Regions from separate parts of the Pantoea sp. B9002 genome, predicted to be linked through region 3. Evidence: predicted binding sites of a transcription regulator. Region 3 holds the regulator's gene; each other region holds the start of a gene.
What was found. Region 3 encodes PurR, which represses purine synthesis genes. Its sites were predicted from a motif close to CANGCAAACGTTTGCNTG; they were not measured.

Region 1 (3,147 bases), on a different contig from region 3:
GCCGATCAGTTGGCTGAACACGCTATCAACATTGCGCCGATTGCCAATGCCCAACGCATTGCACTGTTTTTGTCTGTCGATGGAGAGATCAACACCCGCCCGCTGATCGCCAAATTGTGGCAGCAAAAAAAGCAGGTTTACTTACCGGTGCTTCATCCCTTCTCGCCTGGCAATCTGCTGTTTATCCGTTACACGCCAGAAACGTCACTCACGCCAAATAAGCTGCGTATTCCGGAACCGCCTTTAGACATCACGCAACTGGCAACGCTGGATCAATTAGATGTGATGCTGGTGCCGCTGGTGGCGTTTGACCATGCCGGTCAACGTTTGGGAATGGGTGGCGGATTCTACGATCGCACGCTGCAAAACTGGCAGCAGCATGGTTTTCTTCCGGTGGGCATCGCACATGATTGTCAGCGCGTAGAAGCGCTGCCGGTTGCCGCATGGGATGTGCCGCTTCCCGCGATACTGACGCCAGCGAAACTGTGGCAATGGGAAGCGTAAATAGGAAAAACAAAGGGCGCCAATGGCGCCCTGTTTAATCAGTACAGCAGACGGGCGCGGATGGTGCCCGGAATCGCCTTCATCGCCTGCAGCGCTTTATCCGCTGCATCCTGCTCAGCATCAATATCGATTACCACGTAGCCCATAATAGGCGTGGTTTGCAGATACTGTGCGGCGATGTTGATGCCCTGCTCGGCAAAAATTTGGTTGATGGCGGTCAGCACACCCGGACGATTTTCATGGATGTGCAGCAGGCGGCTAGCACTTGCCGCGTGCATCGGCAGCGAGACTTCCGGGAAGTTAACCGCAGACAGCGTAGAACCGTTGTCGGAGTATTTCGCCAGCTTGCCAGCCACTTCGATACCGATGTTTTCCTGCGCTTCCTGGGTCGAACCACCAATGTGTGGCGTCAGGATCACGTTATCGAACTCGCATAACGGAGAGTTGAATGGATCGCTGTTGGTCGCAGGCTCAACCGGGAAGACGTCGATGGCGGCACCGGACAGATGTTTGTTCGCCAGGGCATCACACAGCGCCGGAATATCGATCACGGTACCGCGCGCGGCGTTGATCAGCAGCGAGCCTGGCTTCATCAGCGCCAGCTCTTCCGCACCAATCATGTTCTGAGTGGATTGCGTTTCAGGAACGTGCAGGCTCACTACGTCGCTCATATTGAGTAGATCGGAGAGATGACGCACCTGAGTCGCGTTACCGAGCGGCAGCTTGCTTTCGATATCGTAGAAGAACACGTGCATACCGAGGCTTTCTGCCAGCACACCCAGCTGCATGCCGATATGGCCGTAACCGATGATGCCCAGTTTCTTGCCGCGTGCTTCGAACGAACCGTTGGCGACTTTATTCCAGATGCCACGGTGCGCTTTGGCGTTGGCCTCCGGAATGCCACGCAGCATCAGCAGCATTTCGCCAATCACCAGCTCTGCAACAGAACGGGTGTTGGAGAACGGCGCGTTGAACACCGGAACACCGCGTTTCGCCGCAGCAGCAAGATCAACCTGGTTAGTACCAATACAGAAGCAGCCGACTGCTACCAGCTTTTCTGCAGCAGCAAAGATCTCTTCAGTCAGTTGGGTACGGGAACGGATACCAATGAAGTGCGCATCGCGGATGGAGGATTTCAGCGACTCCGCATCCAGCGCCCCTTTGTGAAACTCGATGTTGGTGTAGCCTGCTGCACGCAGGTTTTCCAGCGCACTCTGGTGAACGCCTTCCACCAGCAGGAACTTAATCTTGTCTTTTTCCAGTGATACCTTTGCCATTTCCCGACCCTATTCAGAATTCAATGAGGACTACCATAAGGTAGCCTTCTGTCAAAATATCAAAAATTTCGTGCGCAGCAATACAAACGATTGCCTGTGAGCCAGCACGCGCCCACGCGGAGACAGCACAATGCCGTACAAAATCGTGACATCCTTGGTGGACGAAGTACGAACTCACTGCTGATGAATCTTTTGTGACATAAGTCACCAAATTTCAGCCTGGCGAGAAAAGATGTTTTGCGGATGGAAATAACCGGCGCATTCGGCGCGCCGGACAGATCATTTTACGATGGTTTTCACGCCGTCAGCGGTGCCAATCAGCGCGACATCCGCGCCACGTCCCGCAAACAGGCCAACGGTCACCACGCCCGGCAGCGCATTGATGGTTTTTTCCAGCTCGATAGGATCGAGAATACGCAGATTATGCACGTCGAGAATAATGTTGCCGTTGTCGGTAATGACGTTCTGGCGATACTCCGGCAAGCCGCCGAGTTTGACCAGTTCACGCGCCACATACGAACGCGCCATCGGAATCACTTCAACCGGCAGCGGGAAGTTGCCCAGCACATCGACTTCTTTCGATGCATCGGCAATGCAGACAAATTTCTTCGCCACCGCCGCAACGATTTTCTCACGCGTCAGCGCTGCGCCACCGCCTTTGATCATCTGCATCTGCGGATTGATTTCATCGGCGCCATCAACATAAACCGACAGCTCATCAATTTCGTTGAGATCGAAGACGTGAATGCCCAACGCTTTCAGTTTCTCCGTCGAGGCTTCCGAGCTGGAAACCGCGCCTTCAATCTGATTCTTCATGGTGCCGAGTGCATCAATGAAATGCGCTGCCGTTGAGCCCGTACCTACACCGACAATGGTGCCGGGCTCTACGTACTGCAGGGCTGCCCAACCTACCGCTTTTTTCAGTTCATCCTGGGTCATGGTATGTTTAAAACCTGTGCGACATCGAAGTGCGCGTAGTATAAAACAAGGCGCTGTAAAAAAGCGCGACTGTTAGACAGCCGATTTAACGCTTTGGAAGCCAGCCCGCAAAAATGCGCCGCAGCACAATTTGACAGTTTTATGGCATAGTAACGTCCACCCTGAACGAGAGAGAACAACAATGAAACGCCCGGATTATCGAACGCTTCAGGCGCTGGATGCTGTGATTCGCGAGCGCGGCTTTGAGCGTGCGGCACAAAAACTCTGCATTACCCAATCGGCGGTTTCGCAGCGTATTAAACAGCTGGAAAATTTATTTGGTCAGCCGCTGCTGGTGCGTACCGTGCCGCCGCGTCCGACCGAGCAGGGACAAAAGTTACTGGCGTTGTTGCATCAGGTTGAGCTGTTGGAAGAGGAGTGGCTGGGT
Region 2 (3,147 bases), on a different contig from region 3:
GCCGCCCTGTTTCGCCGTTAGCTTGCGTACGTCCAACATGTGCGCGTAGCCCATGTTGTATGCCGCCAGCGCGAACCAGATACGTTCATCTTCAGGAATGGTTTCCGGTACTTTCTCCATCATGCGCTTGAGATATTCGCTGCCGCCGCGAATGCTCTGTTCGGGATCGAGGCGATCGTCAACGTCAAGGCTGTCGGCGGTATTACGCGTCAACATCATCATGCCGCGCACGCCGGTTGGCGATGTGGCCTGCGGATTCCAGTGCGACTCCTGATAGGAGATCGCCGCCAGTAAACGCCAATCCATGCTGGCGGAATATTTCTCAAACAGCGGTTTGATATCCGGCAGCGTGTTATCAATGGCGCGCAGGAAGGTGCGGGTATCAACGTAATCGAAGGTGCCAACGTGGCCGAGATACTTCTCCTCCAGTCGCGCCATCGCGCCTTCCTCGCCCATCTGGCTGTAGAAGTCGAGCATCGCCGCGCTCAGGCTGTCGTCTTCGTTGCGCGGTAAATACCAGGTTACCGGCTCTTCGTCGGTCACATCAAATGCCACCGCCAGCTGCGGATGAATGCGCTGCAGCAGGCCGATGGTGACCGAATCGCCCACCGTGTAATCGAGTTTGCCGTCAGCGACCGCTTCAAGCAGCGCTTTCTGGCCCTGATCGGTGGAGATCGCCCAGTCGAGATCGGGATAGCTGTCAGCTTTGGCGGAACGTAAAGTTGACAGATATGCCGAACCGGACTGCACAATCAGGCGGCCTTTGAGATCGCCGAGATTCTTCGGGCGAGGCTTATCAATGCGGTACACCAGCTGCTGCGACACCGAATAGTAACTCGGGCCACTTTGGTAGTGCGCGAGGCGCTCGCTGTTGTAGATCAAGCCGGCCGCCAGCAAATCCGCTTTACCGTCATCAAGGTCGTCAAACAGATCGCCGAGGTTAGGACGCACCTCAACTTCCAGTTTCACGCCAAGGTAATCGGCGAAGCGCTTCGCCAGCTCGTAATCCATACCGGCTGGTGCATTGTTAATGGTGTAGTAAGTCAGCGGAGAGTTAACGGTACTGATGCGCAGCACTCCGCGTGATTTGATCTGTGATAGCGCGTCTGTTCCGCCCCCGTACCACGGGATTGAAGGCCACAATGCTAGCGCAAGTAGCACGGTGATCAGACCGATAAACAGATAGTTTATTTTTAGGCGTTTCAAATAGTTGTCTCGTAATGGCTCACAGGCCTCTGTCTTTTAAAGGCAGTATTTATGTTGTTTTAACTCCCAGAGCGAGGGGCATTTTGCGCAACAAAAAGGGGCAGGGCAACTTTTATAGCAAGAATTGTGCAAAATTCAGCCAAACGCCAGGTGCCAGAATTTATGCGCAAACGGTTTCGTAACCCGTGCTGTTTCTCTATAATACCGCCCGTTTTCCCCTGTTGCGCCCAATGAAGCGTCGCCCGGCACTTCAAAGACGAGAGATCTTTAATGATGGAAATTCTGCGTGGTTCGCCCGCTCTGTCGGCATTTCGTGTAAACAAACTGCTGACCCGCTTTCAGGACGCTCACCTTCCGGTGAGTGATATTTACGCCGAGTACGTCCATTTTGCCGATGTTAGTGCACCGCTCAGCGCGGATGAGCAAGCCCGCCTGCAACGCCTGCTGAAATACGGTCCTTCTCTCGCCGAACACGCGCCACAAGGGCGTCTGTTGCTGGTAACGCCGCGTCCCGGCACCATCTCACCGTGGTCATCGAAAGCCACCGACATCGCCCATAACTGCGATCTGCCACAGGTATTGCGTCTTGAGCGCGGTATGGCCTTCTATGTGCAGGCACCTGAGCTGACGGAAGCACAGTGGCAGCAACTGGCTAGCCTGCTGCATGACCGCATGATGGAAACGGTGTTCGCTGATCTCAACGATGCGCAGCAGCTGTTTGCTCACCATCAGCCGCAGCCGCTGAAAAGCGTTGACGTGCTGGGCGCCGGCCGCAGCGCGCTGGAGCAGGCCAACACCACGCTGGGCCTGGCGCTGGCCAATGATGAGATCGATTACCTGCTTGATGCCTTTACTAAGCTGGGCCGCAATCCAAACGACATCGAGCTCTACATGTTTGCGCAGGCAAACTCCGAGCATTGTCGTCACAAGATCTTCAACGCCGACTGGATTATCGACGGCGAAAAGCAGCCGAAGTCGCTGTTTAAAATGATCAAGAACACCTTTGAACACAATCCTGAGCACGTGCTGTCTGCCTATAAAGACAACGCCGCGGTAATGGAAGGTTCTGAGGTTGGCCGCTTCTACGCCGATGCGCAGAAGGGCGAATATGAATTCCATCAGGAAGCCGCACATATCCTGATGAAAGTCGAAACCCATAACCACCCAACCGCCATTTCGCCGTGGCCGGGTGCTGCGACCGGTTCCGGTGGCGAAATTCGTGACGAAGGCGCAACCGGACGTGGCGCGAAGCCAAAAGCCGGTCTGGTCGGTTTCTCGGTATCGAATCTGCGTATTCCTGGCTTTGAACAGCCGTGGGAAGAGGATTTCGGTAAGCCGGATCGCATCGTCACCGCGCTGGATATCATGACCGAAGGCCCATTGGGCGGCGCGGCGTTCAACAACGAATTTGGTCGTCCAGCCCTGAACGGCTACTTCCGTACCTACGAAGAGCGCGTCAACAGCCACAATGGCGTAGAACTGCGCGGCTATCACAAGCCCATCATGCTGGCGGGCGGCATCGGTAACATCCGTGCCGATCACGTGCAGAAAGGCGAAATCGTGGTCGGTGCCAAACTGATCGTGCTCGGTGGTCCGGCCATGAATATCGGTCTGGGCGGCGGCGCGGCATCGTCAATGGCGTCAGGCCAATCGGATGCCGATCTCGACTTTGCGTCAGTACAGCGCGACAACCCAGAAATGGAGCGTCGTTGCCAGGAAGTGATTGACCGCTGCTGGCAGCTGGGCGAAGCCAACCCGATTCTGTTCATCCATGACGTCGGCGCGGGCGGACTTTCGAACGCCATGCCAGAACTGGTGAGCGACGGTAATCGTGGCGGCAACTTCAACCTGCGCGACATCCTCAGCGATGAGCCAGGCATGAGCCCGCTGGAAGTGTGGTGTAACGAGTCGCAGGAACGTTATGTGCTGGCGGTCGCGCCG
Region 3 (3,147 bases):
TCGGCGCTGGTCACTTGATCAGATTTCTCTCACTTTTCCGCAGTCTGCTTTGATTCAGCCTGCTTAACCTGTAACCGGATTATGCGTCTACTAATTACGCTTTTCATACTGGCTTTAGCCCAACTGTTCTTTAATGTGGCCGCTGCATCTCCGCATGCGCCCGTTAACGCCAGTTCGCTTAAAGCAGAGAAAAAGAGCGCACGTGAAGACGAGCGCCGCAAACGACGTCCGGTGAAAACCACCACCAAAAAATCGCGCCTGACTGCTGTTCAAAAATTCAAACTCAAAAAACAGACCAAAACAGAAACCGCGCTGCACAAAACCACCAGCAAAAAATCCCCGCTGAAACTCTCTGCTAAGAAATACGGTCATCAACGGTTAGCGAAGAAAACGCCAGAGATCGCCGTCAATGATGAAGCGTTAGCACTGACCGGCATCAAAATGAGTAAAGCGCACCGCCAGCGTTACCAAAAAGCGCGTGAAACGGCGATGACCAAATTAATGGGTCAGCTCGGTAAACCTTATCAGTGGGGCGGCGCTTCGCCACACACCGGTTTCGACTGCAGCGGCTTAGTGTGGTACGCCTATAAAGATCTGGTTAAATTCAAACTCCCACGCACCGCTAATGAGATGTACCACCTGCGCGATGCGGCACCGATCAAGCGTGAAATGCTGGAGAAAGGCGATCTGGTGTTCTTCCGCATCAATAATCGCGGCACCGCCGACCATGTGGGCGTGTATCTCGGCGATGGTAAATTCATTCAGTCGCCGCGTACCGGCAAAGATATTCAGATTAGCGCATTGGGTGAGGATTACTGGCAGAAACACTATGTGGGCGCGCGTCGTATGATGACGCCAAAAACCATTCGCTAGTTGTTGCGCAACAAAGATAAAAAAGCCGGATGCTGTTCTCAGCTCCGGCTTTTTTGTTAATGCATGATCGCGGTAAAGCTAAAGGCGATAATCATCAACAGTGCGCCAACAGTGGTCATTAGCGCCAGCTTCAGGTCGGTATTCATCACAACTCCTTAGTCACACAATCATCAGGGTTAAGGCGATTTTCGCACAGCAATGGGCAAAAATCTCGTGTTATCCGCGCCAGCTTGCTAGAATCGCCGCCTTTCGTTGCGCAACAGATTTTGCGCATGCTGTATTTACAGCGTGATGAAGTGATTTCGCCTGCTAGAACCTACCGTTTTGCCCGCTTTTTTGGGCTGTAAAAGCATTAGCAGACGCAAACGTTTAACAATATACTTATCAGTAAGTTGCGATAAGCCCAGGAGTACCATTTTCATGGCAACAATTAAAGATGTCGCAAAACGCGCGGGTGTCTCAACCACCACGGTTTCGCATGTCATCAACAAAACGCGTTTCGTTGCGGAAGAGACGCGTAACGCCGTATGGGAAGCGATCAAAGAATTACACTACTCGCCGAGTGCCGTGGCGCGTAGTCTCAAAGTCAATCACACCAAAACCTTGGGTCTGCTGGCGACCTCTAGCGAAGCGCCCTACTTTGCTGAAATTATCGAAGCGGTGGAGAACCGGTGTTTCGAACGCGGCTATACGCTGATTCTCGGCAATGCGCACAACGATCTGCAAAAGCAGCGCGCTTACCTGTCGATGATGGCGCAAAAGCGCGTCGATGGATTGCTGGTGATGTGTTCGGAATATCCAGACGATTTGCTGCAGATGCTGGAAGAGAACCGCAATATCCCCATGGTGGTGATGGATTGGGGCGCGTCACGCGGTGATTTCACCGATACCGTGCAGGACAATGCGTTTCAGGGCGGTTATCTCGCCGGGCGTTATCTGATCGAACGCGGCCATCGCGATATCGGTGCCATTCCAGGCCAGATGGAGCGCAACACCGGCGGCGGACGTCATGCTGGCTTCCTGCAGGCAATGAACGAAGCGGGCATTACGGTGCGTCCGGAATGGGTGGTTCAGGGCGACTTTGAACCTGAATCGGGCTATCAGGCGATGCAGCAGATTTTAAATCAGAAACAGCGTCCAACCGCGGTGTTCTGCGGTGGCGATATCATGGCGATGGGCGCGATTTGCGCCGCTGATGAGATGGGTTTGCGCGTACCGCAGGATATCTCGGTGATTGGCTATGATAACGTGCGCAACGCGCGCTATTTCACCCCAGCGCTGACCACCGTGCACCAGCCGAAAGCCGAACTGGGTGAAAAAGCGCTGGAAATGCTGCTGGATCGCATTACCAGCAAGCGCGAAGATCCGCAAACAATCGAAGTCCAGCCAACGCTGATTGAACGCCGTTCGGTGGCGTACGGTCCGTTCCGCGACTATCGCCGCTAAGCCGACACTTCGCTGAGCCATTCGTGGTTCAGCGTTTCGGCATCCCCGAGATAAGCCAGTAACCACGCCAGCGCCGGTGACGCGCGCTGTTCGGACCAGCTTACGCAGCACGGACTGTCGGGAAACGCCTGCGGCAGCGCCAGTTCAACCAGTTTGTGGCTGTCCAGCAGCGGACGCGCCAAATGGCCCGGTACCATTCCGACGCACAATCCTGCCAGCAAACAATCCATCCCGGTTTCCCACTCTGGCACCACCAACCGCCGCTGATTATCCAGCGTCCATGTCATACGGCGCGGCAACGCACGCGAGGTATCTTCCAGCACCAGCGATGGCCACGCCCGCAAGGTTTCATCATCCAGCTCCTTGCTGTTTACCAGCGGATGATCGGGACTTACGACACAGCGCCAGTTCAGCGCGCCCATGTCCTGAAAGGCAAAACGTCCGCCCACCGGAATTGCCTGGGTTGCACCAATCGCCACATCCACCCGACCATCAGCCAACGCATCCCACACGCCGTTGAACACTTCGTAGCTGATAATCAGCTCCATATCGGGAAAATGGCGATAGAAGTCCTTCACTAACTGCCGCGTGCGCTGCGGTTTTACAATGCAGTCAACCGCGATGCTCAACTCGCCGCGCCAGCCATTTGCCAGTTGCTGACACTGTCGGCGAGTTGCCAGCATTTTTTTGATAACAGATCGGCCTTCACGCACAAAATGCTCGCCCGCCGGTGTCATCACCACTTCCCGATGCTGGCGCTCAAACAGCGGCACCGCCAGCCAGGTTTCCAGCTGACGCACGGTATAGCTGACGGCAGAAGGCACGCGA
Region 4 (3,147 bases), on a different contig from region 3:
GCCTACGCCGCTGCACGCGCACGCCGTGGTGTCACCGCGCTGATGGCGCTGCGTCCAGATACCGCCACGCGCATTAACGGCACGCAGCGGGAAAACGTCCGCTTAGAAGTGCTGCAGCCCGGCGATGTGATTGAAGTTGCGGCCGGCGGACGTTTACCGGCCGATGGCGAACTGCTGCACGCCAGCGCCAGCTTTGATGAAAGCGCGTTGACCGGCGAATCGCTGCCGGTAGCGCGTGAGCCTGGCGAACAGATCATGGCCGGTGCCACCAGCCTTGATCGTCTGGTGACGCTGAAAGTCATTTCCCAGCCGGGCCAAAGTGCCATTGACCGCATCCTGCAACTGATTGAGGAAGCCGAAACCCATCGTGCGCCGGTTGAGCGTTTTATCGATCGCTTCAGCCGCATCTATACGCCCGCCATTATGCTGCTGGCGCTGCTGGTGATGGTGCTGCCGCCGCTGCTGGGCTTTGGCGCGTGGTTGCAGTGGATTTATAAAGGGCTGACGCTGCTGTTGATTGGTTGCCCTTGTGCGCTGGTGATCTCCACGCCCGCTGCCATCACTTCCGGCCTGGCCGCTGCCGCGCGTCAGGGCGCGCTGATCAAAGGCGGCGCGGCGCTGGAGCGCCTCAGCCGCGTCAGTATGATGGCGTTCGACAAAACCGGCACGCTGACCGCCGGTAAACCGCAGATCAGCCACATCCAGCCCTTTGGCGGGATGGCGGAAGACAATCTGCTGAGTATCGCCGCCGCGGTTGAACAAGGTTCCACCCATCCGCTGGCGCGGGCGATTGTCAGCGAAGCCGAGCATCGCGCACTGACGCTTCCGCAAGCTGCACAGCAGCAAACCCTGGCCGGCAGCGGCATTCGAGCTGCGATAGATGGCGTGACCTATCAACTGCTGACGCCGCGCGAAGTCAGTCATCTCGATGACGCACAGCAACAGCAGATTGCTCAGCTGGAAGCGCAAGGCCAAACCGTGGTGCTGCTGTTGCAGGAGCAGCAGGTGCTGGGTGCGCTGGCGTTGCAGGATCAGTTGCGCACCGAAGCGCTTAGCGCGCTGGCTGAGTTGCAGAAGCTTGGCGTAAACAGCGTGATGCTGACCGGCGACAACCCACGCGCGGCCGCCGCCATTGCCGCTGAGCTCAACATCGATTATCGCGCGGGTTTACTGCCCGCCGATAAAGTTGAGGCGGTGAGGACGTTAGGCGCACAGCACGCATTGGCGATGGTCGGCGATGGCATTAATGATGCGCCTGCCATGAAAGCCGCCACCATTGGCATTGCGATGGGCAGCGGCACCGATGTGGCGCTGGAAGCGGCGGATGTGGCATTAACGCAAAATCAGCTGGCGATTCTGCCGCGCACCATTGTGCTGGCACGGCGCACGCGCGCCATCATTCGTCAGAACGTGGCGCTGGCGTTGGGATTAAAGGCGATTTTTCTGGTCACCACGCTGCTCGGCTTCACCGGTTTGTGGCTGGCGGTATTAGCGGATTCCGGTGCCACCGCACTGGTGACAGCCAACGCGCTGCGCTTGCTGCGTCAGCGTTAAACGCCTTTTTTAATCAGAAACTGGTACGGCAGGCTTTCGGTCTGCTGTGCCAGCAACTCATGCTCCATAAAGCGGCAGAAACCGGGAATATCGCGTGTGGTGGCGGGATCGTCAGCAATGATCAGCAAGGTTTCACCGGCCTGCATGCTGCGCACGGTTTTACGCACCATCATTACCGGCTCCGGGCAGCGCAGGCCAAGGGCATCAAGCTGATGGTCAGGCGCAGAAAAGGGATCGCTCATGATTCTCTGTCAGTTGTTAGTGATGGGCGCTCATTCTAGCGCGCGAATTAGCCAACGCAAGGCGATAACGATTGCGTTAAAATTAACCATTGCATAAATTGCGCAACGCGTTAAGATGCCGCCGATTTTTTATTTACCATCGTGCCAATGCACGAACCTGGGTTCCCTCACCCCATCACTAAAAAGGCTTACAATGATTAACTTCTCTGCACGTCAGCGCATGCATGCGCTGTTTTGGCTATCGCTTTTCCATCTGCTGGTGATCACGTCCAGTAACTATCTGGTCCAGCTGCCGGTTTCCATCTTCGGCTTCCACACCACATGGGGCGCGTTTAGCTTTCCGTTTATTTTCCTCGCCACCGATCTCACTGTGCGCATCTTTGGCGCGCCGCTGGCTCGTCGCATTATTCTGGCGGTGATGATTCCCGCGCTGGTGATCTCCTACCTTGTTTCCTGCGTGTTCTATCAGGGCGAATGGCAAGGTTGGGCGTCACTGGAAGAGGTGAATCTGTTTGTTGCGCGTATCGCCTGCGCCAGCTTTATGGCTTATGCGCTGGGACAAATTCTCGACGTCCACGTTTTTAACCGTTTGCGCCGTTTATCGCAGTGGTGGATTGCTCCAGCGGCAGCGATGTTCCTCGGTAATATCAGCGATACGCTGGCCTTCTTTTTCATCGCCTTCTACAAGAGCCCAGACCCGTTTATGGCCACACATTGGGTCGAGATCGCGCTGGTGGATTACAGCTTCAAAGTGCTGATCTGCATGATCTTCTTCCTGCCCGCTTACGGCGTGCTGCTGAATGCCATGCTAAAGCGCTTAGCCGAACGTTCCGCGCAGCAGCAGATCAATTTCGGCTGATTGCACATACACTAAATACCGCATTACGCTAAGATTTCCTGACACTCCGGCGGTTGCTTTTAACCGCCGATTCCGTTTTGATAACGCCTGACTGGAATCATGTAAAAGGGAAAAGAATGCGTAACGTAGTGAAATATGTGGGTATTGGCCTGTTGGTTATCGGCCTGGCGGCATGTGACCAGAAGAAAGATGATGCGGCAGCGAACAGCAACGGTGCGAGCGCCAGCCAGTCGGCCCAGACGGTTAACCTGATGGACGGCAAACTGAGTTTCTCTCTGCCTGCGGGCATGTCTGACAAGAGCGGCAAGCTCGGCTCTGAATCCACCAACATGCACGTCTATGCCGACGAAACCGGTCAGCGCGCGATTATCGTGATTGCTGGCGATCCAACCAACGAAGCGCTTGATGCGCTGGCACAGCGTCTGGAACAGCAGCAGCGCGGCCGCGATCCTCAGTTGCAGGTGGTATCTAACAAAGCGGTGACGTTGAAAG

Region 1: the regulator PurR is predicted to act here: its motif matches at 1,861-1,878, upstream of serA (phosphoglycerate dehydrogenase).
Region 2: the regulator PurR is predicted to act here: its motif matches at 1,370-1,387, upstream of purL (phosphoribosylformylglycinamidine synthase).
Region 4: the regulator PurR is predicted to act here: its motif matches at 1,857-1,874, upstream of tusA (sulfurtransferase TusA).

What each region holds. Positions count from the first base shown of each region.
Region 1 covers NZ_JACAPA010000059.1:170,783-173,929, forward strand. The annotation lists gene HX773_RS24025 (5-formyltetrahydrofolate cyclo-ligase) at 1-504, shown strand, start outside; gene serA (phosphoglycerate dehydrogenase) at 543-1,781, opposite strand; gene rpiA (ribose-5-phosphate isomerase RpiA) at 2,061-2,720, opposite strand; gene HX773_RS24040 (LysR family transcriptional regulator ArgP) at 2,902-3,147, shown strand, end outside.
Region 2 covers NZ_JACAPA010000010.1:47,886-51,032, forward strand. The annotation lists gene mltF (membrane-bound lytic murein transglycosylase MltF) at 1-1,206, opposite strand, end outside; gene purL (phosphoribosylformylglycinamidine synthase) at 1,477-3,147, shown strand, end outside.
Region 3 covers NZ_JACAPA010000017.1:17,003-20,149, forward strand. The annotation lists gene HX773_RS11085 (C40 family peptidase) at 82-873, shown strand; gene HX773_RS11090 (YnhF family membrane protein) at 930-1,019, opposite strand; gene purR (HTH-type transcriptional repressor PurR) at 1,294-2,319, shown strand; gene punR (DNA-binding transcriptional activator PunR) at 2,316-3,147, opposite strand, start outside.
Region 4 covers NZ_JACAPA010000055.1:33,141-36,287, reverse strand. The annotation lists gene HX773_RS23130 (zinc/cadmium/mercury/lead-transporting ATPase) at 1-1,554, shown strand, start outside; gene tusA (sulfurtransferase TusA) at 1,551-1,796, opposite strand; gene HX773_RS23120 (7-cyano-7-deazaguanine/7-aminomethyl-7-deazaguanine transporter) at 1,990-2,655, shown strand; gene HX773_RS23115 (DcrB family lipoprotein) at 2,772-3,147, shown strand, end outside.